3 regions of the Endozoicomonas sp. Z74 genome follow, and region 3 is predicted to be linked to each of the others. Evidence: predicted binding sites of a transcription regulator. Region 3 holds the regulator's gene; each other region holds the start of a gene.

Region 1 (7,457 bases), on a different contig from region 3:
CATCAGAAGAAGCAGGCTCTATGGCCTGCTCTTATAGAAATCGGGAGGGATAATACAGAGGGGTTTTAGAGCTTTCTGTTATATTTTTGTTTCTATATTTCATAAAAACGACATTTTTTATATACATTTATTTTCATCCACAGGCTCCATTGCTAGCAACAGTAACTTCTCCAGAGAGCGGCGGGCCTGAAACCGGCAAAAACCATCTCGTTACATAAAGATACATTTTGCAATTCCGGTCTGCTGTCATGAACTGAAGCCTGACTCAATGGCTCAGTATCTGACCAAGAAACTGTCGGGTTCGCTCCGAACGGGGCTGGCTGAAAAAGGTTTCCGGAGGGGCCTGTTCGATGATCTGCCCTTCATCCATAAAAATCACCCGGTCCGCTACGGTGCGGGCAAAGCCCATCTCATGGGTGACACAGAGCATGGTCATGCCCTCTTTTGCCAGCTCGATCATGACATCCAGCACTTCCTTGATCATTTCCGGATCCAGGGCTGACGTGGGTTCATCAAACAGCATCACTTCCGGGTTCATACAGAGACTCCGGGCAATGGCGACCCGTTGCTGCTGTCCACCGGACAACTGACCGGGGTATTTATCCGCCTGATCGGGAATACGCACCCGTTCCAGATACTCCATCGCCGTTTTTTCAGCGGCTTTCCTGGACTGCTTCCGTACCCAGATCGGTGCCAGTGTGCAGTTTTCCAGAATCGTCAGGTGCGGAAACAGATTGAACTGCTGAAACACCATCCCCACTTCCCGGCGGATGGTTTCAATGTTTTTCAAGTCATTGGTCAGGCGGGTGCCGTCGACGATAATGCTGCCCTCCTGGTGCTCCTCAAGACAGTTAATGCAGCGGATCAGCGTAGACTTCCCGGAACCGGAAGGGCCACAGATCACGATTTTTTCCCCTTTACCCACTCTCAGGTTGATATCCCGAAGCACATGAAACTGGCCATACCATTTATTCAGGCCACTGATGTCAATCAGTGTGTCCTGAGGTTGATCCCTCACCGCTTTCTCTTTCTGTTGCTCGCTCTTTTGATCATTAGAGCCCTGACGTTTGGCTTTTTCCCTGGCCGGAGAGGCTTCCAGAAGTTCTTCCATCTTTTTTCTCCGCTCAATGCCCTTGTTGTAATTGTTGTTCGAGCCGCTGGCTGTAACGGGACATACCAAAACAGAATACCCAGAAGACAAAACCGGCAAACAGGTAGCCTTCAATGGAATTCCCCAGCCAGGCTGGATCGTTGAGGCCAGCCTGAACAATGGCCAGCAGATCAAAAAGACCAATCACCAGCACCAGACTGGTGTCTTTGAACAGGGCGATAAAGGTGTTCACGATCCCGGGAATCACCAGCCGCATGGCTTGGGGGAGAATAATCAGCATCACCCCCTGCCAGTAACTCAGCCCAAGGCTGTTAAACGCCTCAAACTGGCCTTTGGGAATGGCCTGCAACCCACCTCTCACCACTTCCGCCATATAGGCCGACTGGAACAGAATAATGCCAATCAACGCCCTCAGCAGTTTGTCGAACACCACTTCTTCCGGAACAAAAAGAGGCAGCATGACCGATGCCATAAACAGCACCGTAATCAGAGGAACCCCTCGCCAGAGCTCAATGTAAGCCGTTGACAGTGTCCGGATCACCGGCATTTTTGAACGACGCCCCAGGGCCAGCAAAACACCGAAGGGTAACGAGGCGATCATTCCGCACAACGCCAGCAGCAAGGTCAACATCATTCCCCCCCACTGATGAGTTTCCACTCTTGTCAAACCGCCCGTTAAACCGAAGACACCACCATACAGCAACCACCAAGAGACAAAGGGCAGCAGAACCAGGCCATAGCCCAATACCCACTTTTTCCCCGGTGCCTGTTTAACCGACAGCCAGACAATAATCATCGCCAGCTGGACAAAAAACAGGTTGGCCCGCCAGTGTTCTTCCTCCGGATAAAAGCCGTAAACAAACTGATCCAGCCGGGCCGTTACAAACGCCCAGCAGGCACCCTGACGATCACAGGCACTGCTGTCCGCTCCAGACCAGGTGGCTTCCACCAGCCCCCATTGAATCAACGGCGGAATGGCCAGAAAAAGGCCATAGCCAATGAACAGCGTGACTGCGGCATTGAAGGGTGACGAGAACAGATTGCCCTTCATCCACCCCAGCGCTCCCGTCTCAAGCCGGGGAGGCTCCCGGGCAGAAATCATTGCCACTTCGTTATCAATCATGAGTCAGCCCCTATCGCTCAATTCTTTATCGCTCAATTCTTTATCGCTCAATTCTTTATCGCTCAACTCTTTATCGCTCAATAAGAGCCATACGACGGTTGTACAGATTCATCAGCAATGAAACACTGAGGCTGATGGTGAGATAAACGGCCATGGTCATGGCAATCACTTCCACCGCCTGGCCGGTCTGGTTCAGAGTGGTGCCGGCAAAGACATTGACCAGGTCGGGGTAGCCAATGGCCGTTGCCAGAGATGAGTTCTTGGCCAGGTTCAGATACTGGTTGGTAAGGGGGGGAATGATGACTCTCATGGCCTGGGGTATCACCACCAGCGACAAAACCTTCCCCGGTTTCAGCCCCAGGGAGGCCGCCGCTTCCTTCTGGCCTTTATTCACCGATTCAATACCGGCCCGGACCACTTCCGCAATAAATGCTGCCGTGTAGATGGTCAACGCCAGCAACAACGCTCCCAGCTCAGGAATAATGGCAATGCCCCCCCGGAAGTTGAAGCCACGTAGCTCCGGCAACTCAAAGGTCAGGGAGGCACCGGAAAACCACCAGGCCACTGCGGGAATGCCCAACAGCAACCCTCCCCACAAGAGTGCACCCATTATCCAGGATGCGCCAGAAAAGCCTTCGCCAAAAAAGCCCTCTCCGGTCTCTACTCTTCGCCTCTGATTAAGGCGCCGGACCATAAGCGCTGCGCCAATGGCAAACAATACACCCAGCAGAAAAGGCCAAGCGCCTTCCATCAGGGGTCGGGGTAAAAACAGTCCCCTGAGATTCAGAAATATCGAGTCACCCAGAGCAAGGCTCTGCCGGGGATGAGGGAGGGCAGCCAGCACTGCGAAGTACCAGAAAAAAATCTGCAGCAATAAAGGAATATTACGAAAGGTTTCAACGAATACCGTGGCCAGCCTGGCCAGCAGCCAGTTGGATGACAGTCTGGCAATGCCCACCATAAACCCGAGCACAGTGGCCAGCACAATCCCCAGGACCGATACCAGCAGCGTGTTCAATATGCCAACGACAAAGGTTTTGCCATAACTGTGGGATTCATCGTACTCCACCAGGGATTGGAGAATCCCAAACCCGGCTTCCTGAGAGAGAAACCCGAACCCGGTGCTGATTCCCCGGTGCTCAAGGTTATTCATGGTGTTGTTGAATACCCAGATCCCCAGGCTCAGCACGATGAGGACCACGGCAGCCTGCATAATCAGTGCTCGCCAGGAGGCGTTGCGCCATAATCGGATGAATGGCCTGATCAATAGATAGCCACACCGGGATGACCCCGTTTCACCGGGGGAAGTCGGAAGGGCAGGCTGGCTCAGTGCCTGCTTCTGATTGTTATAGGTCATGAAAGAAGTCCGTTAACAGCCTGCTGATCCTTCAGAAATTCAATAGCATCCTTTATACCCAGGCAAAGCCGGGTATAAAGGTTATTCACAGACAAATGCCCATAGCGAAAGAAAAGAATCAACGGAAAGGAGGCGCGTACAGAATACCACCGTCATTCCAGAGCGCATTCAGACCACGCTCAATCTTCAAAGGTGACTCGGAGCCCACGTTGCGGGTGAAGACCTCTTCATAGTTCCCCACCTGCTCAATCACACGCAGAGACCACTGGTCATCCAGCTTCAGCCCCTTACCTTTAGGGCCATCCACCCCCAGCAAACGACGGACATTGGGGTCTTTGGAGTCTTTCTTTTTACTGATATTGCCAGAGTTGAGCCCCAGCTCCTCACCATTGATCATGGCCGCAAGCGTCCACTTCACAATATTGAACCACTGGTCATCCCCCTGACGAACCACTGGTCCCAGGGGTTCCTTGGAGATCACTTCCGGCAGAACCACGGCAGAGTCAGGCTTCGACAACCGCGTGCGCAAGGCATACAGTTGGGACTGGTCCGACGTCAGCACATCACAGCGCCCCGTATCAAACCCTTTGGCAGTACCGTCGGAGGTATCAAACACCACTGGCTGGTACTTCATCTTATTGGCCCGGAAATAATCCGCCAGGTTCAACTCACTGGTGGTACCGGACTGAATGCAGATAGAAGCACCGTCCAACTCTGTGGCACTCTTGACTCCCAGTTCCTTTTTCACCATAAAGCCCTGGCCATCATAATAAGAAACGCCAGTGAAGTTCAGGCCAAGGGAACCATCCCGGGTTAATGTCCAGGTGGTGTTGCGGGACAGCACATCAATTTCGCCCGACTGCAGTGCAGTAAAGCGCTCTTTGGCAGTCAGGGGAATGAATTTGACTTTACTGGCGTCTTTCAAGGTGGCGGCAGCCACCGCCCGGCATACATCCACATCCAGGCCGCTCCACTGCCCCTTGTCATCCGGGTTACTGAACCCTGGGACACCAGTACTCACCCCACATGAGATGTAGCCACGCTCCTTCACCGACTCCAGGGTCGCCGAGGCGCTGGCCAGCTGGGCAAAACCCGCTGTTACGAATGCACCCAGTACCGCAGCGGTTTTCACAGTTTTCAGCATGAGAAACCATCCTTCCTGTTGTTATTTTTTATCCTCTGAAGCCAGCCTTTCCCATCCGGAAACTATCCGCCAGAAAAGAATGACTTTCATGACTCATGGCTTGTTACACAGATGTCTGATGTCCTCTGATATCGATTGCTTCAAAAAACAGCCACAGAAAATCTGTGTTAACCAACCTTACCTGCATGGTTTACCGCTAGCAAGCATCAAGCCAGGCATTCACCTTCCCACCCTATTGGTAAAGGATTTTGGCCCCTCAATCGTTGGATTTCATTCAACCCAGGAGCCTGACCGAGAATCGCACCCGTCGTGAGAAAGGCGGAAAATTGAAGATACAAATGCGGTTTTGCGAGGCGGATTCCCATAGGGTCCAAAGGGCCTAAAGGCATAAATAGCCAGCTATTTAACGAGTAAAAACGCATTTTTAGATCAACTGGATCCTCAGGTATCCTGCCCAGGATTCAGGCATTCCGGAAACTCCAGAGATTCAATCCTGCTTTCACCCAGCGGGATTTTGATCTACTCATGGGGCGTGGTCAGTGGAAAACCAAGCCCACTGGAGTAAACAACTGAACGACAGCGGCCTGGGCATCGTTTACCCAGTCTATTGATATTCCTGAGATGCACCAGTAGATTACGGGCTATTGACGTTTAATGCTGGCCCGTTACCCCCTGCGGGGTTCAAGAGTGGAGGTGCGGGAGGTGCCAGGAGCAGCAGGGCTCTATCACAGCACCATTTATTTAAGACCCCACTACAGCGTCGACCACCTGGTGTCGGAACTGCGGCTGACCACGGAGTTGGCGGCGATTAAGAATAATTAACAAGCAATAATCTATTAGAGACAAGGAGTCAAAATGTCGGTACTCAATCAACCCCTGGTACGGCTGTTAACCAGTGAGCAGGGGCGGGCGCTTTATGCGACCCAAAAAGCGAAGATGTCCTTTGATGACCTTACCAGACGAGGTCAAACCAACTACTGGGCTAATCTGATTGTTCGAGAGATTAAACGACTTCGATCCGGTAAGTTCTCAAGTGACTATGTTTATATCTCCACTTCAAGGTCCATGGGCGATGAAGTCTTCAAGCTAAACCTGCCGGGCTGCTGTGTCACGGTGCATCCGGTGAGTTATTACGGAGTCATAGACAATGGCTATGTGATCACGGATATTCAGGTGGATAATGCCTATGAACAACAGCGGCGGGTGGTTAAGACACCTCAACTAATGCGTGCTCATACTATTGGCCAAAGCTGGGCGGCTGTAGAGCCTGAAAAAGGTCAGGCTCGGAGCCTTGATTCAAAGAGGGAAGCCAATCACTGGGTATTGGTTGGCATTAATGGTTCCGGAGCCAGTGATGATAAAGAACAAAAAGCCCATGAGCGAGTGGCTGCTATCGTTGCGGACCATATTGACCATGTGGAGCAAGTGGGTAAAGGCCGGGTTTATCAGTCAGGATACAATCTGTTTTATACGCCTTCCGGCGGCTATTTTAATGGAATGCGTGCTTTAAAAGCCGCTATGCAACCACAGAGCGCAAAAACAAACCGCGAGGCAGCGTTTTTGCTGGCTGACGTAATGCGCCAAGCCGCCAGAAACCCCAACATGCAGGTACGCTGGGTTACAGAGAAAAACGGTTCAGCCATTTTAACTCAAGCTATGCGTATTCTTCGGGATCGGGGTGTACGAGTGGGTGAAAAACATACCTTGTTTCTGAGTAGCCCTACCTCCAGCCTGGATGCAGCCTATCAACTGGCAAAAGGTCTGGGCATGTCCTTTGATGGTGCATTCTACAACAGCAACGCACTGAATGTTGTAGAACAGGTGGGAACTGGAATATCCTTTTGTGCAACGGTCAGTAATGCGCTGCAGCGCTGTCGTAATCCTCTGGATACTTTCACACTGTCTGATGGTGTTAAACAAGTGTCATCTTCATGGGGCGCCAATAAGAGCATGGTAGGTTATGTCGGTGCCGTTACGGCAGCCGCTGGCACCTTAGCCGCATTGGGGACTGGCCCCGCTGGCCTAGTGACCGCACTAGCCTCCAAGTCAGCTATGGCGGCACTATCCGGTGCAGCTGGATTAGCTGTGAATAACTCTCCCTTTGCCAAAGGCTATCACACGGGAACCTTTGGGCACGTGGGCAATACATTGAGCCGAAAATTCGGTTAATAGAATTCCCACAGAAGGATGACTACGTTGTTTGAAATTTTTTCTATCTCGAAGCCTTATACCCCCAAACTGCCCGACTTTGACCGGGTGGCGCGGGAGGTAATTATGGATGTGTCGGGTATTCGAATTTCCATTCGGCTACCCAAACATAAACCAGACTACTCAAAAGAAACTGTCCCAACCGAAAAGTACGACCTTCACGATTTGAACCGCTATGATAAGTATGAGTGTGATTGGCCCTGCCTGACACTCCTAAGTCGAGCTTGGAAAGTCAATGGTCCGCCCCTTCATAAGCATATAGGAGAGTTGCATTTTTTTTGTGGCATTCACTATTATGATCAAGGCGATTCACATAACTCACTGTTTGATTGCCGGGTACTTGAACAAGCCGTATTAACCTCAGTTAAAGCAAAATGGGGGGGGGAGAATATCTTTTACCATGGATTGCAACGGAATGTTGCACCTGTCAATTGGAGAGCTATAGATGCTGGGGGACAGGGAGGTATTCAATTCGAGATACATCGCAGCCATGGTTCAATCCGTTATCTAGAAG
Region 2 (7,457 bases), on a different contig from region 3:
ATGGGAGAGACACTGTAGTCCACCGTCATCACCTCACCATTGATGGGAAAGTCCGTTTCACGTCGGGTGTATTGCTGCCCCTGGGTCAGGGCGCGATCCAGGTCGGCCTGCAAATCATCCTGTGGAATCAAGGTGGTCACCGGTTGCTGCTGAACTCTTTTCACACTGGTATCCAGCAGGGCTTCCGCAGCCGGATTCAGTGTCAGGATCCGGAGATTCTGATCCATGACAATCACAGCAGTATTGAGGTTATCCAGAATTATTTTTTGCATTTGTCTCTGTTCTTAACCCGATTAGCTCAACAGGTGTTATCAGGGCCTGTTGGCAGCGATTACCTATTGCAAAATAGCGTTGCAAAAATCAAACCACTCTTTCAAAAGGCCTCCCAGAAAGGTGCAAAAGATATGACACACACCTCACATTTCGGCAGGCTCAAATACCCATAGCGACCGAAAAATCCTTTTGAGCCAACCACCCGCCAAATGGCAGAGCATCCGATTTTTGCACCTGCACCATAACAGTGCAAGCACTTGTATCCAGCAATCAGGGGGAGGCCAGAGGAGAAGGAGGTTCCGAGGTGGGGGGAGAGGCCTGAGAGGAAGGGGGTACCGCAGGAGCGGTGTAAATGGCTCTCTGAACATGCACAGTGCTGACAGCAGACTGAACCACATTATTCTGCTGATCAACCACCTCTACGGTCAGGACATGGGTACCCCGATCAACATTCAGCAGGGTAAAATTCAGGCTGCGCCGGGCCGGTTCCACAGCATTGCCATCCATCAGCAATCTCAGTTTATGGCCCGGCTGAAGTTTTGGAGTCGTCGCCACTTTGACGGCAAAATTGCCTGAATTTCGAACGGTCTCATCGTTCACCGGTTCGATGATCTCAAGTCGACTGTACACCTCTGCAGAGGGTTCCTGCTTCTCTTCGGGTGGATGGGCTGAAGACGGTTCAACAGGCATCACCTGCATGGGAGTAATCGGGCGAAGCTTGACCTCTTCGCTGGGCTGATGAGTGGGGCGGGTATCACTGAAAACCACATTCCCGTTTTCATCCACCGTTTTGTATATGGCTGCTTTAACCTGAAATGTCCACAAGCATAGACCTATGGAAAAAACAGCTAATAACAGGCGTACATTCATTGTTATTTTCATCAGCCACACACTCCCAGCAGAACACCTGAACGGGTCGCAGAATTATGATTCCAGCATACTGACCGCCAACCCGTTTGAACAGAGGCAGGGGTCTCAAATCCCTACAAAACAAAACGGCCGGATCCCGAAGGAACCAGCCGCTCATTGTCACTATTTAAAGTAAGTCAGCCGATTTCGCTGACATCCTGTACCGGTGCCTTATACGGAATAGTACAGGTCAAACTCAACCGGGTGAGTGGTCTGGCTGACGGCCAGGCACTCATCTTTCTTGAGCTCCAGGTAACCGTCAATCATGTCATCAGTGAAAACACCACCTGCGGTCAGGAACTCACGATCCGCATCCAGAGCCGCCAGGGACTCTTCGAAGCTTTCAGCAACAGTTGGGATTTCAGCAGCTTCTTCCGGCGGCAGGTCATACAGGTCCTTATCCGCTGCATCGCCAGGATGGATCTTGTTCTTGATACCGTCCAGACCGGCCATCATCAGGGCTGCAAAAGCCAGGTAGGGGTTCGCGGTAGGGTCCGGGAAACGCACTTCGATACGGCGGGCCTTGGGGCTGTTCACATAAGGAATACGGATAGAAGCGGAACGGTTACGGGCAGAATAGGCCAGCATAACCGGCGCCTCAAAGCCCGGAATCAGACGCTTGTAGGAGTTGGTGGAAGCATTGGCAAAGGCATTGATCGCCTTGGCGTGCTTGATGACACCACCAATGTAGTACAGCGCTTCATCAGAAAGGCCTGCATAGCCGTCACCGGCAAAGAGGTTTTCACCGTTCTTGGACAGAGACATGTGAACGTGCATACCGGAACCGTTGTCACCCACCAGCGGCTTGGGCATAAAGGTTGCCGTCTTGCCATAGGCGTGGGCTACATTATGCACCGCATATTTCAGCACCTGAACTTCATCGGCTTTCTTGACCAGGGTGTTGAATTTAACACCGATTTCACACTGACCGGCTGTGCCCACTTCATGGTGGTGAACCTCTACATCCAGGCCCTGAGCTTCCATGGCATCACACATGGCAGCACGCAGGTCATGGAGGGAATCCACCGGAGGTACCGGGAAGTAGCCGCCCTTCACTTTTGGACGGTGGCCAATATTGCCCCCTTCAAACTTCTGGTTGGAAGACCAGGCCGCTTCTTCAGAGTTCACTTCGTAGGAAGCGCCGGAAATATCCACACTCCACTTAACGTCATCAAACACAAAGAACTCAGGCTCGGGACCAAAGAAAGCGGTGTCAGCAATACCCGTAGACTTGAGATATTCCTCCGCACGCTTGGCCACAGAGCGGGGATCACGCTCGTACCCCTGCATGGTGGAAGGTTCAACGATATCGCAACGCAGGTTCAGGGTAGATGCTTCGGTAAACGGATCAATGGTGGCAGTGCTGTCGTCGGGCATGAGAATCATGTCGGACTCGTTGATGCCTTTCCAGCCCGCAATGGAAGAACCGTCGAACATCTTGCCGATTTCGAAGAATTCTTCATCCACTTCACCGATGGGGATCGATACATGCTGCTCCTTCCCCTTGGTGTCAGTGAACCGCAGATCAACCCACTTGACGTCATGTTCCTTGATCAGGTTAAGAGTCTTCGACATTTATTATTTCCTCCAGGGGACAAATACCGCACTGGTGACTGGCCGTCACTGCAGCGACCTCTGATGGCTATCTGATAGCTAAGAGGTGCCTGCGGATCAGGCGGTTTTTCGATCAGTCTCGATCAATCAGAAAGAAACCTGTTTGGTGTAAGGCGATAGCAAGTGCCATGCCACCGTACCGGCTTTTCCTTGAGAAACAGATAAATCAACTGCATCGGGGAGTTATTACAGCTGAAACACACCCACTGATCTGGAAGTTGTTGGTAATAACCATTAAGTAGCCACCACTGAAGGCAACCCGCACACCTGAAAACCCGGTGAAATGACTTCCCTTGCACCGGAACAAGGCAGCCCTCAATAGTCCCGCCCCATGCGGCGCACCATAATAGCGCAAGATAAGAACCTTTAAGCACCAGAACAGCGCACCCTCAAACCAGCACCTGTTTATCCAAAAAAACCGGCGCAAAACAGTGTACTCGCTTTGAATGTCAATTGCAGTTCAACCTATAAAAATAAGTACTCATACACCTCACCCCAAAGTTTCATGCTTTATTCTCTGGCCAGGAGTACTGACCCGCTTTTTCCGGTGGGAGGGGCAATCCGAACTGTCTCCCAGGGGAAAAGAACCTGTATAATGGTGCGTCAAACCATTTATTGTAAAAGCCATCCATGGCTGCCCAGTGCTCAGCTCCCCTTCCTGCCTGGGGAAAAACCGCTGGCAAGGTACCCCAGATTCATGAAGTTCATCATTAAACTCTTCCCGGAAATCACCATCAAGAGCGCTCCGGTCCGCAAGCGCTTTATCAAGATGCTGAGGCGGAATATCCGTTCCATTCTCAAGCGAATTGATGAAAACATTGAGGTGTCAGGTGTCTGGGACTACATCGAAGTCACCACCACCAGCGATGACCCTGTTCTGGTGGCTGAAGCCGGAGACCTGCTCAGCCATATTCCCGGCATTGCCTACTGGCTTCAGGTGGCCGAACACCCCCTGACCGATATGGATGACATTCTGGACAAAGCGCTGGCTGCCCATTCTGAAGCCCTGGCAGGCAAAACCTTCCGGGTCCGCTGCCAGCGTTCAGGAAAGCATGAATTCAGGTCCGTCGATGTAGAGCGTTATGTGGGTGGCGGCCTGAATATGAAAACCGAGGCTCAGGGCGTTAACCTCCATAATCCGGACATCACCGTACGGATCGACATCAAAAACGACCGCTATTTCATGACCCAGAAGCGGGGTGAAGGTCTTGGGGGTTATCCTCTTGGCTCTCAGGAACCTGTGCTATCCCTGATATCCGGTGGCTTTGACTCTACCGTATCCAGCTTCCTGACCATGAAGCGGGGGATTCGCACCCACTTCTGCTTTTTCAACTTGGGAGGGCACGCCCACGAGCTGGCCGTAAAAGAGGTTGCTTTCTATCTCTGGAGCCGGTTTGGCTCCTCTCACCGGGTCAAATTCGTGACGATCCCCTTTGAAGGGGTGGTGGAAGAAATACTGACCAAAGTGGATAACCCCCAGATGGGCGTTATTCTCAAGCGGATGATGCTCCGGGCCGCCTCAAAAGTGGCCGACGCCATGGAAATGTCGGCACTGGTCACCGGAGAGGCCATAGGCCAGGTGTCCAGCCAGACCCTGCCCAACCTGTCCGTTATCGATTCTGTTACCGACACCCTGGTGCTGCGCCCGCTGATCACCATGGACAAACAGGACATTATCGATACGTCCATCAAGATCGGCACAGAGGAGTTTGCCCGGAATATTCCCGAATACTGCGCGGTCATCTCAAAAAATCCGACCACCCGGGCCCGGGAAGAAAAGATTGCCGCAGAGGAAGCCCGGTTTGATTTCGACCGGCTGGATGAAGCCGTTGCCCAGAGAAGAATGGTCTCCATTCACGACATCATTGCCGACGACCTCAGCCGGGAAGCCGTGGAGGTGGTTCATGAAGTCAGCCAGAACGAGGTCATTATCGACATCCGCCACCCCACGGAGGAAGAGATCAAACCCTTCCAGATGCCAGGGCGGGAAGTCATTAAAATGCCCTTTTATCGCCTGCGAACCCAGTTCCCCGAGCTGGACAAAACACGCCAGTACCTGCTCTACTGCGAAAAAGGCGTCATGAGCCAGCTTCATGCCATGCACCTGAAGGACGAAGGCCATGACAATGTGGGTGTTTACAGCCCTGACAGTCAGAAGCCCTGAGATAACAAAAAGGATTACCCAGCCCGATGAAACTGGCCCTGATCGCTGCCGTTGCCGATAACAACGCCATTGGCATCAATAACAAAATGCCCTGGTACCTGCCTGGAGACCTGCGCTACTTCAAGGCCGTCACCATGGGCAAGCCCATCATTATGGGGCGAAAAACCTTCGACTCCCTCCGCAAGCCTCTGCCCGGGCGCACCAATATTGTCATCACCCGTGACCCCCACTGGAAGCATGAAGGTGTCAAAGTTGTCCACAGCCTGGACGATGCCCTGGCCCTGGCTGAAGATGTCGCCCTGATCAATGGCAACGAGGAAATTATGGTCATTGGTGGTGAGCAGATATACCGTCAATCCATTGACCGTGCTGACCGGCTCTATCTGACAAGGGTCTACCAGAGTTTTGAGGGAGATGCGTTTTTTCCGGATGTGGACCCTCGATTCTGGCAGGAAACCTCCCGTCAGGATCTTCACAGTGAAGATGATGAACCATTAACCTACAGCTATCTGGTACTCGACAGAAAGTGACCCTCTCCGGGGAGGCTTCCTTGCCTTCCCCTTTCCCCTCCTTGGCTATAGTTAATAAATGTTGTTGCTGAGCCTCTGCCCATAAAAAAGTAAACAACCTTTTCCCGGCAGCCGCTTCGGTATCCTGATTTAGTCACTGCATGAATAATTGCATTTTCAAGGTTAAGCCACTCCAGGGATTGAGGAATGGGCGACAATACGGACATTGGACCACCGAGACTCAGACCGCCACTTTCAACCCCTCCCGGTAAATTACCAGGGCAGCCTTCCCCGCCCCCCCCTGACAGTCCGCTTCCAGACACGGATTACCAGAAGTTTGGTCACTGGGTGGTCCGCTGGTGGCACAAATTCACCGGGTTGTTCCGGCACCTTCCAAAAGAGGGTGCCCAGGCTCTGGTCACTCGCTTGACCGAACGGAGCTCCGCAAAAAGCTACTACAAAACCGCCGCAGTGCTTGAGCTTTATATTCCGAGACAGTTCAAACTTCAGGCCCGTGATGGAAATCAGGTCTCCTTCTCTGAAAAGCAGATTGCCATTGACACGGGCACTTTGGATGAGCTCAGCCAAACTCTGGAGCTAAACCCAACCGAAATCGCCTATCGTTTCGAACTTGAGCAGCGCCCTATTCCAACCGGCTACTTAAAACGCGAATTATTTCCCCACCTTGCCCATGACGTAAATCAAAGGCTCAGAGCCAGGGGGAAAAGGCCACCCCGGGATCCAATTCATGTGATTGAAACCCTGGCAAACCGTACAGGGCTCACCTCAGAACAACAATTCAGCTTTGAGCGGATGCTTGAATTAAAAAAAGCCATCCGACAGAGGTTTGGCCCTTCTCTTGAAGAGCTGGCGGACACATCAAGAGCAAAGCCTCCTCCCCTGACTCAATACGACCCTGAGCAGCCACACCTTACTCCCCCTCTTCTGGAGTCTCCGGGCAAAACAGATGCTTATATGGAGAAGGAAGATACCGCTTTTATAAAGATGAAAGTGGAAAGTGGGGGTTCCCTGAAACTGGAGCCCATGCACGACGTCAGAAACCGGGTTAAGCGATGGCTTCTTCGCAATAAGAGAGAACAGTTCATGAATGGCGCCCACCTGGTGGTTGGGACTGCCCTGGCTGCTGTGGTAACTGGAGGTATTGCCGCTGCAGTCAGTGTTCTCTTTACCCTTGGGTATCTTGCCTTCTGGTCCGGAGGCACAGAAGCCATACGCATGGCCCGGGTCATCCGGAAAATGCACAAGATGGAAAGCTCAGCGGATTACGTATCAAACCCCTTGGATCCCGAGGACATTGAGGCTTTTGACAACCTTGATGAAGAAAAATTTGAACTCTTCATGAAATGCTGCCGCTATGTATGCAGCCATGACACTCTGGCACGAATATACAATGCCTATTGTGAACTGGAAAAAGACACGGAACGAAGTATTGCTCTGGCCAGAAGGCAGAGAAGCACTATCAGTGAAATGATTGCCTTTGAAGAGAGCATGGCCCGTTATCAATACCGACGAAAAAACCTGGAAGTCTCTTTTCATCTGTTTAACCGGCTATACACCGGTGTCGTTGGTGACCTCAGGAGGCTGGAAAGAAAGTGGCAACCGGAAATGGAAGCCCTGTGGAATGAAAAGTTCAGAGACATGGATGAAAAAAGGCGACTTGCTATTTTCAAACAGGCCTCCAGAGATGGCCGCGTCATCGTCAGGGGACACTGCATTCGCACCCAGTCACCCAACTGGTTAAGCGCTATTCTTCCGGAGCTGGCTGGCGTCAAGCGGGCAAAAGACCAGAAAGATATCCTGCTGAAAGCATCAATGGCCATGGATGAACCCATCGAAACAAGCCAGGTTCAACTCGAAAAGCAAAACACAGGTATGACCACCAAAGCTATTGAAACACTTAAGCTAATGGGTAAGTCTTACGTTATCAAACAACTGAAAAAAACCATCTTTGCCACCATTGCTCATGG
Region 3 (7,457 bases):
TGGATCTGGCTGGTAAAGGCAGAGGAGGTGGAGACAAATTTCGAAGCAGCCCTGGCATGAAGGCCAAGCTTGTTAATGATCGTCACCTGCTGGGTAATCATTATTCAGGAAGCTCCCTGTGCCGGACCTGCACGCGCTCAAGCTGTCCGGCAAATAGTTCGCCCAGGCATTTGCTGATGTAGACGGAGCGATGTTGCCCGCCGGTGCAACCAATGGCAATGGTCATGTAGCTGCGCTGGGCCGATTCAAAACGGGGTAGCCATTTCTCTATAAATTTCCGGATATCCCCCAGCATGTCAATGACCTCGGGCTCATTTTTCAGGAAATCCTGAACCGGTTGCTCCAGGCCGGTATGGGCTCGCAGGGATTCGACCCAGAAGGGGTTGGGCAGGCAGCGGACATCAAAAATAAAATCGGCATCGGAAGGCACGCCGTGCTTGAAACCAAAAGACTGAAAAAGAACGGTCATGCTGTTGCTGGCACTGCCCAGAACTTCCTGACGAACCCGTTCCCGGATCTGATGAACTGAAAGAGAGGAGGTATCAAAGCGAATATCCGCCTCAGCCAGAATGGGGGAGAGCAACTGTTTCTCCTGCTTGATCGCCTCTCTCAGGGAGGTGGTTTCATCGCTGATCGGGTGCTTTCTGCGGGTGGAGCTGTAACGCTTGATCAGTTGTTCATCACCGGCATCCAGGTACAGAACCTGACACTGAATCCCCTTTTTTTCCAGGTCTTCCAGATAGCCGGGGAACTGCTCAAGGGCTCCGGGAACGTTGCGCACATCAATGCTGACGGCCATTCCCGGAGGCTCGCTCTGGCCCTCCTGGCTGCTCTCCTGTAAAGCATCCTGGTGATAAGCCCTGAGGGTGTCTGGCAGCTGGTTGAGCATGTTGGCGGGCAGGTTATCCACACAGTAAAACCCTTCATCTTCCAGGGTATGCAGTGCAGAGCTTTTACCTGAGCCGGAACGCCCGCTGATGATGATGAGCTTCATGAAAGTTCCCTTCTGCTGTCTTTATGACTGTTTATGGGCCGTATTATTGGGGCTGGCAGCCATAGGATAGCTGTATTTTATGATGATCGCGTGACCGGGGGAAGGCGTGGGGAAAAGTAGGGCGGGCAGATTCGTTAGTGGTAGTAACACCCCTGTTATCCATTTCTGTGAATGTTATCCGTATTGTTTGGTCTTAATTCGAAGCAGAGGGGCTTTATGGGTTGTCCATAGATCCAGGATGTTTTGAATAAATCACTTTATAAAGGAGATAGGTTATGGACGCGAATACATCAGTTATGAAATTGGATATTTTAGATGACACTTCAAGTTTGAGCAGTGGTTATGGTACTGGCGATTCAAGTGCAGCAAGTACCCCGACAGGAGAAGAAAACGCTGTTTTTTTTAGATCTGAAACGGGTGCTAAAAAAGTAGTCAAAGAAGAAAGCCCTAAAACCAAGTTGATCCCTAATAAATGGGTTGTCAATTGCACTATGGATATGGAAACAGAAGTGGCTCTCGAGCCAAAGAGCTTGAAGGAGCGGATCGTAGCAGTGCTGTTAAGTCCGATTAACTGGATTATTGAGAAGATCAAGGGTAAGCCAGAGGCTGTCTCCTATGCAAATGGGAGTGGTTACGCTGCTACAGAATTCCGATTTTCTGAGGCAACGGCCAGTCGACCTGCTCTTAAAAGTGATTACTCATATCAGTATCCTAGGGCTGAAATGTCAGATGAAAGCTTGACAGTTCGTGATCCGAACCAGGTAAGTATCACTATTACTGATGCTGACGGTGAAGGGCGAGAGGTGGATTTTGTCAGTGTCCGAAACCCTGAGATGTCCGAAGAGGAATACAGGCGAAGAATGGAGGCCTTGGAGCATTTCAATGCGAAGCTTGCTTCAGCTGAGAAAGCAAGAGATGAAAAGCTGGAGGCTATCAAGGAAGATGCAAAGGCTATGCATGACAAAGGCCTGAACAGACGACAGTTTAACCTGAAAGAGTCCAGTCAGGCCCATGAGATGAGAAGTGAACATGCTCAGGCGCGTATGGAGGATGCTAATGACAGGCGGGAGAAACACCTTGAGGGTATAAGAGAAAAGCAAAGAAAAGCAGCTGAGAAAAGGGATGCTATTCGGCAAAAGGCTGCTGAACGCAAGAAGCAGGCGACCCCTGAGGTTGAGGCTCTTAAGAGTAATATAAGTGCATTAGCCGTTGAAAACATGAAGCTTGCACAGCAAAACCAGCAGGTATTGACCAAGCTTGATCAGATAGTTGAAGCCTCGGCACCTAAAAAGGGTGTTGGATCAATGCTGGCCAATATTGTTAGTTACTTTGTTGGTTGATTGGTCTAGTTGTTTCATTGAGTGTCTGCATGCTAAATCATGCGGCTCTTAGAATACTGACCTAGGTAAAAAGCCCCCACTTCAGTACTGGATTGTTGTGGGGGTTTTGCTTTGCTGTTCCCAATGCTCATGCTGGGGCAGCGGTCAAGTATTGATACAGCGCCTGCGCATCTTCAGTCGCTCGCAACTCCCCAAGCAATGACTCTGATTGAAAACGCTCCGCCAGAGCCCTGAGAATATCCAGGTGCTCCTGGTTCTCCCCTTCCGGTACAATCAGGGCAAAGACCAGATCCACTGGTTTCCGGTCCACCGCATCATAATCCACTGGCTCATCCAGCCGCATAAACAACCCGATGGGTTCCGGGCAGGCTTTGCAGCGGCAGTGGGGGATGGCAATACCATTGCCCAGGCCTGTGGTGCCCAGTCGCTCCCGGGCAATCAGTGCCTCAAACAGCTCCTTGGCATTGATGGCAGGCACTTCGCTGCTGATGCGTTCGGCAATAAATTCAAGGATTTTTTTCTTGCTGACCCCGTGCACACCGTGAAAGGTGCGCCCGGGAGTAAGGATGTGATTAATGATCATACACTCTTTATTGAAGAGACCGGATAGTGGGGCTGGTCAGACGACAAGATTCGGGTCGCTTCGGGGCGTCTTGGATTAAAGCCGCCCACTGGCTCCCTGCATCCGACCCAGCGTTTTTTCCTTGTGCTTGACCAGCTGCCGGTCAAGCCTGTCCGACAATTGGTCAATGGCGGCGTACATGTCTTCATTCTCTGCGGTGGCGTTGATATCGGCTCCACGGGTATGCAGAACCGCTTCTGCCTTGTGGACCAGCTTCTCTACACTCAGAGTCACCTGTACATTGGTGATATTGTCAAAGTGGGCGCCCAGACGTTCCAGTTTCTTGGCGACGTAGTCGTGCAGAGCTTCTGTTACCTCGACATGATGTCCACTGATGTTGACTTGCATGTAACGCTCTCCTGATCCCATTTCCAGATGTTTACCAGTGCGCGGGATTTTCGTACTGGCTGTATTATGGATTTTAACACTCTCCCTGCTGCTTGCGATGCCCTGGGGCAAAAAAACATCAGGGCACCAGTTGCTTTCGCTCATTAGAGGGTGGCAGGTTCATGGATTCGCGGTATTTGGCGATGGTCCGTCTGGCCACTTTTATCCCCTGTTCTCCCAGCAGGCTGGCAATTTTATTATCGCTCAAGGGTTTACGGGTATTTTCTTCCGCAATCAGCTTTCGAATATGGGCCCGGATGGCCGTTGATGAACACTCTCCTCCGGATGCCGTACTGACATGGCTGGAGAAAAAGTACTTCAGTTCATAGACCCCACGAGGGGTGTGCATGTATTTCTGGGTGGTCACCCGGGAGATCGTAGACTCATGCATGCCAACGGCTTCGGCGATATCGGCCAGTACCAGAGGCTTCATGGCCTCGTCACCGTGTTCCAGAAAGTCCTGCTGGTAAGCGATGATCTGACTGGCCACTTTCATCAGAGTTTCATTCCGGCTCTGAAGGTTTTTCAGGAACCATCGGGCTTCCTGAAGATGGTTTTTCATGAAGACGTTATCACGACTGCTGTTGGCCCGCTGTACCATGGAGGCGTAATTGTTGTTGATGCGCAGTTTAGGCAGAGCGTCGGAGTTCAGTTCCACCACCCAGCGGTTTTTTTCCTTGCGCACGGATATGTCAGGGACCACATACTCTGCCTCGGAAGGATCGATTACGTTGCCGGGCTTGGGCGTCAGACTCTGGATCAGGCCAAGCGCCTCGCGCAGCTGATCTTCCTTGAGCTTGGTTTTGCGCATGATCTGAGCATAATCTCTGGCCCCCAGGGCTTCAAGATGCTGCTGAATCAGTTTTTCGGCATTCTGGTAATGGGGGGTATCGTCTGGCAGTTGCTGCAGCTGAACCAGCAGGCACTCTTTCAGATCACTGCTGGCGCAGCCAATGGGGTCAAACTGCTGAATGCGGTGCTGAAGCACCTTCAGTTCTTCCAGGTCCAGTTCTTCCAGCTGGCTCTGCAGGGAGACATAGAGTTCATCCATGCTGCAGGTTAGATAGCCATCGGGATTGACCGCTTCGATAATGGCCAGGCCCAGCAGACGGTCCCGGTCGCTCATCGGGGCCATATCCAGCTGCCATTGAAGATGATCCTGAAGGGATTCCACGGTTTTGGAGCGGGAGAGGGGGTCGTATTCATCATCGCCACTGGCGGCAGGCAGGCTGGAATACACCTCGTCCCAGGCTGAGTCGACGGGCAGCTCGTTGGGAATGTTGTCTGCCCATTCCGCCATTTCCTGGGGCTGAGGCTCGATGGTGGTTTCGCTCAGATCCACCAGCTCTTCCTTGCCTCCGGAATCCGCTGCGTTGTCTGCTGTTGCGTCGGCAGCGGAATCACTGGCCTGGTTATCCTCTGCTTCCAGCATGGGATTGGATTCCAGGGCTTCCTGGATTTCATGCTGAAGGTCCAGCGTGGATAGTTGTAGCAGCCGGATGGCCTGCTGCAGCTGGGGAGTCATGGTCAGCTGCTGGCCCATCTTGAGCTGTAAAGAAGGCTTCATAGGGCAACCGTATACCTTTACTTCGTTGTCCGCTGGAGACCGTAACACCTTTTCGCCTGATTCAGCAGTCCAGTCCCAATGACTGTCAGTCAGCTTATTCAGACCGCCGGTGTCTGGTCAGTATTAGCACGGATGCTTTTGCGACCACTCTCCATGTGTGGCTGATTATAAACCCATAGTCAGGCCCGAAAAAAGTTGTATGAGCAAAAATAGAGATAAAAAAGTGTCATGAATACCCTGTTTTGGAGAGAAGACCTCAGGGAAGTTTCCGCCCGGATAACAGCGATGGGTTCTTCCTGCAGGGCGCTATCAGCGCTATCCACGGCGGAAATGAGAGTTACCCCGATAGCTTTTTTTTAAGTTGAGGCAATAACCCATTGGATTGATTTCGATCAATTACAAACGATAGTCCAAAAAATAGCCTGCCCGTCAATTTAAGATGATGGGAATCCCATGGATATTTTAATCGTTATACCAATTGTGGCGCTGGTGGTGTATGCCATCGTGAAAAATTTTAGTGCCTCGGCCTCTCTTGCCCTTGCGGGCATTGTTCTCCTGAGCGCTGCTGCTCTTATGGGGATCAAGGACATTCTGCCGGCAGACAAGGCAACCGGGTTTATGCCTTTTGATCTGTTTCAGCTGATGAACACGGTGTTCAGTTATCGGATGGCCAGTCTTGGCCTGACGATTATGGCCTGTGGGGGCTTTGCCACTTATATGTCACACATTGGTGCCTCAGAAGCGCTGGTTCGCCTTGCGGTCAAGCCGATCAGCCGTTTCCGGTCTCCTTATGTAGTGCTGGCTCTGTGCTATCTGCTCAGTGTCGTATTGCAGATGTTTGTCACCTCTGCCACCGGGCTGGGTTTGCTGCTGATGGTCACTCTATATCCGGTGTTGAGAAACATTGGTCTGAGCCCAGCTTCTGCCGTTGCTGTGATTGCCTCTCCTGCAGCGTTTGAAATCGGTGTGACCCAGGTGAATGCGAACTTTGCCGCCAGTCAGTCCGGACTGGATATTACCGAGTACTTCCTGGGATACCAGGCCTGGGTGACGGTACCTATGGCTTTGCTGGCTGCGGCACTGCACTTTTTCTGGCAGCGTCGCTGTGACCTGAAGGAAGGGTACATTGCTGCTGAGCACGTAGGTGAAGGGCTTGAATCCTCTGATGGTAAGGCGGATAAACCCGCAGCCCCCGGGTTTTACGCGCTGCTGCCGATGATTCCGTTTGCCTTGTTGCTGACGTTTTCCAAAATGATGGTTTCTTCCATCAAGATGAATCTGGTCATGGCCATGTTGATCAGTGTGTTTGCTGGCATCTTATGCGAGCTGCTGCGTTCAAGAAAGGTGAAAGAGTCTCTCGAAGGGTTCGATAAATTTCTCAGCGGCATGGGGGCTGTTTTCGGTCCTGTGGTTGGCCTGATTATCGGTGCTGAGATATTCGCAACCGGCCTGAAGCACATTGGTGCTATCGACTCATTGCTGGGATCGGCCCAGGGGCTGGGTATTGGCGCTGAGGCCATGGCCATTTTCATGGCGGTGCTTATTGCGGTATCGGCCATCATGATGGGGTCTGGTAATGCCGCTTTCCTGTCCTTTGCTACCCTGGCGCCGGATGTGGCAAAAAGCTTTGGTGTGCCTGCGGTGACCATGTTACTGCCCATGAACTTTGCCGCTTCTATGGGGCGCTCCATGTCGCCGATTGCTGCGGTGGTGATCGCCTGTGCGGGGATTGCAAAAATATCGCCGTTTGAAGTGGTGAAGCGCACATCGGTACCGATGATCGGCGCGTTCCTTTTGGGGATTGTGTTGCACGTTATTTTGTTTGTGTAACGTTCATTGCCACCTGAACCGGCCGTATTCTGGGGGGTAACCTGGAATACGGCTTTGCCGGTTTTGGAAAATACGTCCTCAACACAAGATGGGGGCAGCAGGTTGTGCTCATCCGTTAATTTCCTTATCTACAGAATCATTTGAATTATGGTGGGTAGAAATCAATGCTTACAATGTGAGAGTGGAAGAGTGTTCCCCTGCGGTGCGAGGGAACAAGGTAGGGCTATGAGGCTGCGCAACAACCCAGCTCAGCGCAGGATCTGGGTTAATTGTAGCGAGAGCTTATATTTTTCCCCCATTTTTCTGTAGACGATCATGGCTATAGAACTTATAAAGAAAAACAAACATCGCAACAACCCCAATGAGAAATATCATCATGATCACAAGCTCTAAAAGTGGGGTTCGGATCAATGCCAAAATTGAAATTGACATGACGGTTATGGTAGCCAATATTGCTATAAAAACTTTGAAGTAGTGGTGATGAATTCTAAACAAATACCTTAAAGGAGCATCGTAATAGTACCTGACAGCTAGAAATATGATTAATGGTGCAGCATACAGCCAATGATTGAGTGAAAGGAATGCAAGCACACTAGCTATTGGCATACCCACATAGGTAGCTGGTGAAAACTCAACTTGCATGCGTCGATATTCTTTTGACTTATTATTCATTTCACTGAAGTGATGCTGCCTGCATGGCGTTTAAAAGGTTCAGGG

What was found. Region 3 encodes sigma-54, which starts transcription at its own class of promoters, with help from an activator protein. Its sites were predicted from a motif close to TGGCACNNNNNTTGCTNT; they were not measured.
Region 1: a site for sigma-54 is predicted at 4,932-4,949, ahead of ACNRUY_RS19895 (amino acid ABC transporter substrate-binding protein). Genes of this name have one in related genera too.
Region 2: a site for sigma-54 is predicted at 2,913-2,930, ahead of glnA (glutamate--ammonia ligase). Genes of this name have one in related genera too.

Annotation. Positions count from the first base shown of each region.
Region 1 covers NZ_JBLYZI010000086.1:8,058-15,514, forward strand. Annotated here, with positions in the region: gene ACNRUY_RS19880 (amino acid ABC transporter ATP-binding protein) at 266-1,111, opposite strand; gene ACNRUY_RS19885 (amino acid ABC transporter permease) at 1,125-2,234, opposite strand; gene ACNRUY_RS19890 (amino acid ABC transporter permease) at 2,305-3,447, opposite strand; gene ACNRUY_RS19895 (amino acid ABC transporter substrate-binding protein) at 3,710-4,735, opposite strand; gene ACNRUY_RS19900 (hypothetical protein) at 5,390-5,557, shown strand; gene ACNRUY_RS19905 (polysaccharide deacetylase family protein) at 5,591-6,904, shown strand.
Region 2 covers NZ_JBLYZI010000015.1:4,065-11,521, forward strand. Annotated here, with positions in the region: gene glnL (nitrogen regulation protein NR(II)) at 1-272, opposite strand, end outside; gene ACNRUY_RS06420 (DUF4124 domain-containing protein) at 544-1,155, opposite strand; gene glnA (glutamate--ammonia ligase) at 1,354-2,757, opposite strand; gene thiI (tRNA uracil 4-sulfurtransferase ThiI) at 3,494-4,960, shown strand; gene ACNRUY_RS06435 (dihydrofolate reductase) at 4,987-5,490, shown strand; gene ACNRUY_RS06440 (hypothetical protein) at 5,677-7,457, shown strand, end outside.
Region 3 covers NZ_JBLYZI010000032.1:8,915-16,371, forward strand. Annotated here, with positions in the region: gene ACNRUY_RS11355 (HPr family phosphocarrier protein) at 1-101, opposite strand, end outside; gene rapZ (RNase adapter RapZ) at 101-994, opposite strand; gene ACNRUY_RS11365 (F0F1 ATP synthase subunit B family protein) at 1,270-2,334, shown strand; gene ptsN (PTS IIA-like nitrogen regulatory protein PtsN) at 2,462-2,917, opposite strand; gene hpf (ribosome hibernation-promoting factor, HPF/YfiA family) at 2,993-3,304, opposite strand; gene ACNRUY_RS11380 (RNA polymerase factor sigma-54) at 3,423-4,910, opposite strand; gene dcuC (C4-dicarboxylate transporter DcuC) at 5,364-6,740, shown strand; gene ACNRUY_RS11390 (hypothetical protein) at 7,023-7,382, opposite strand.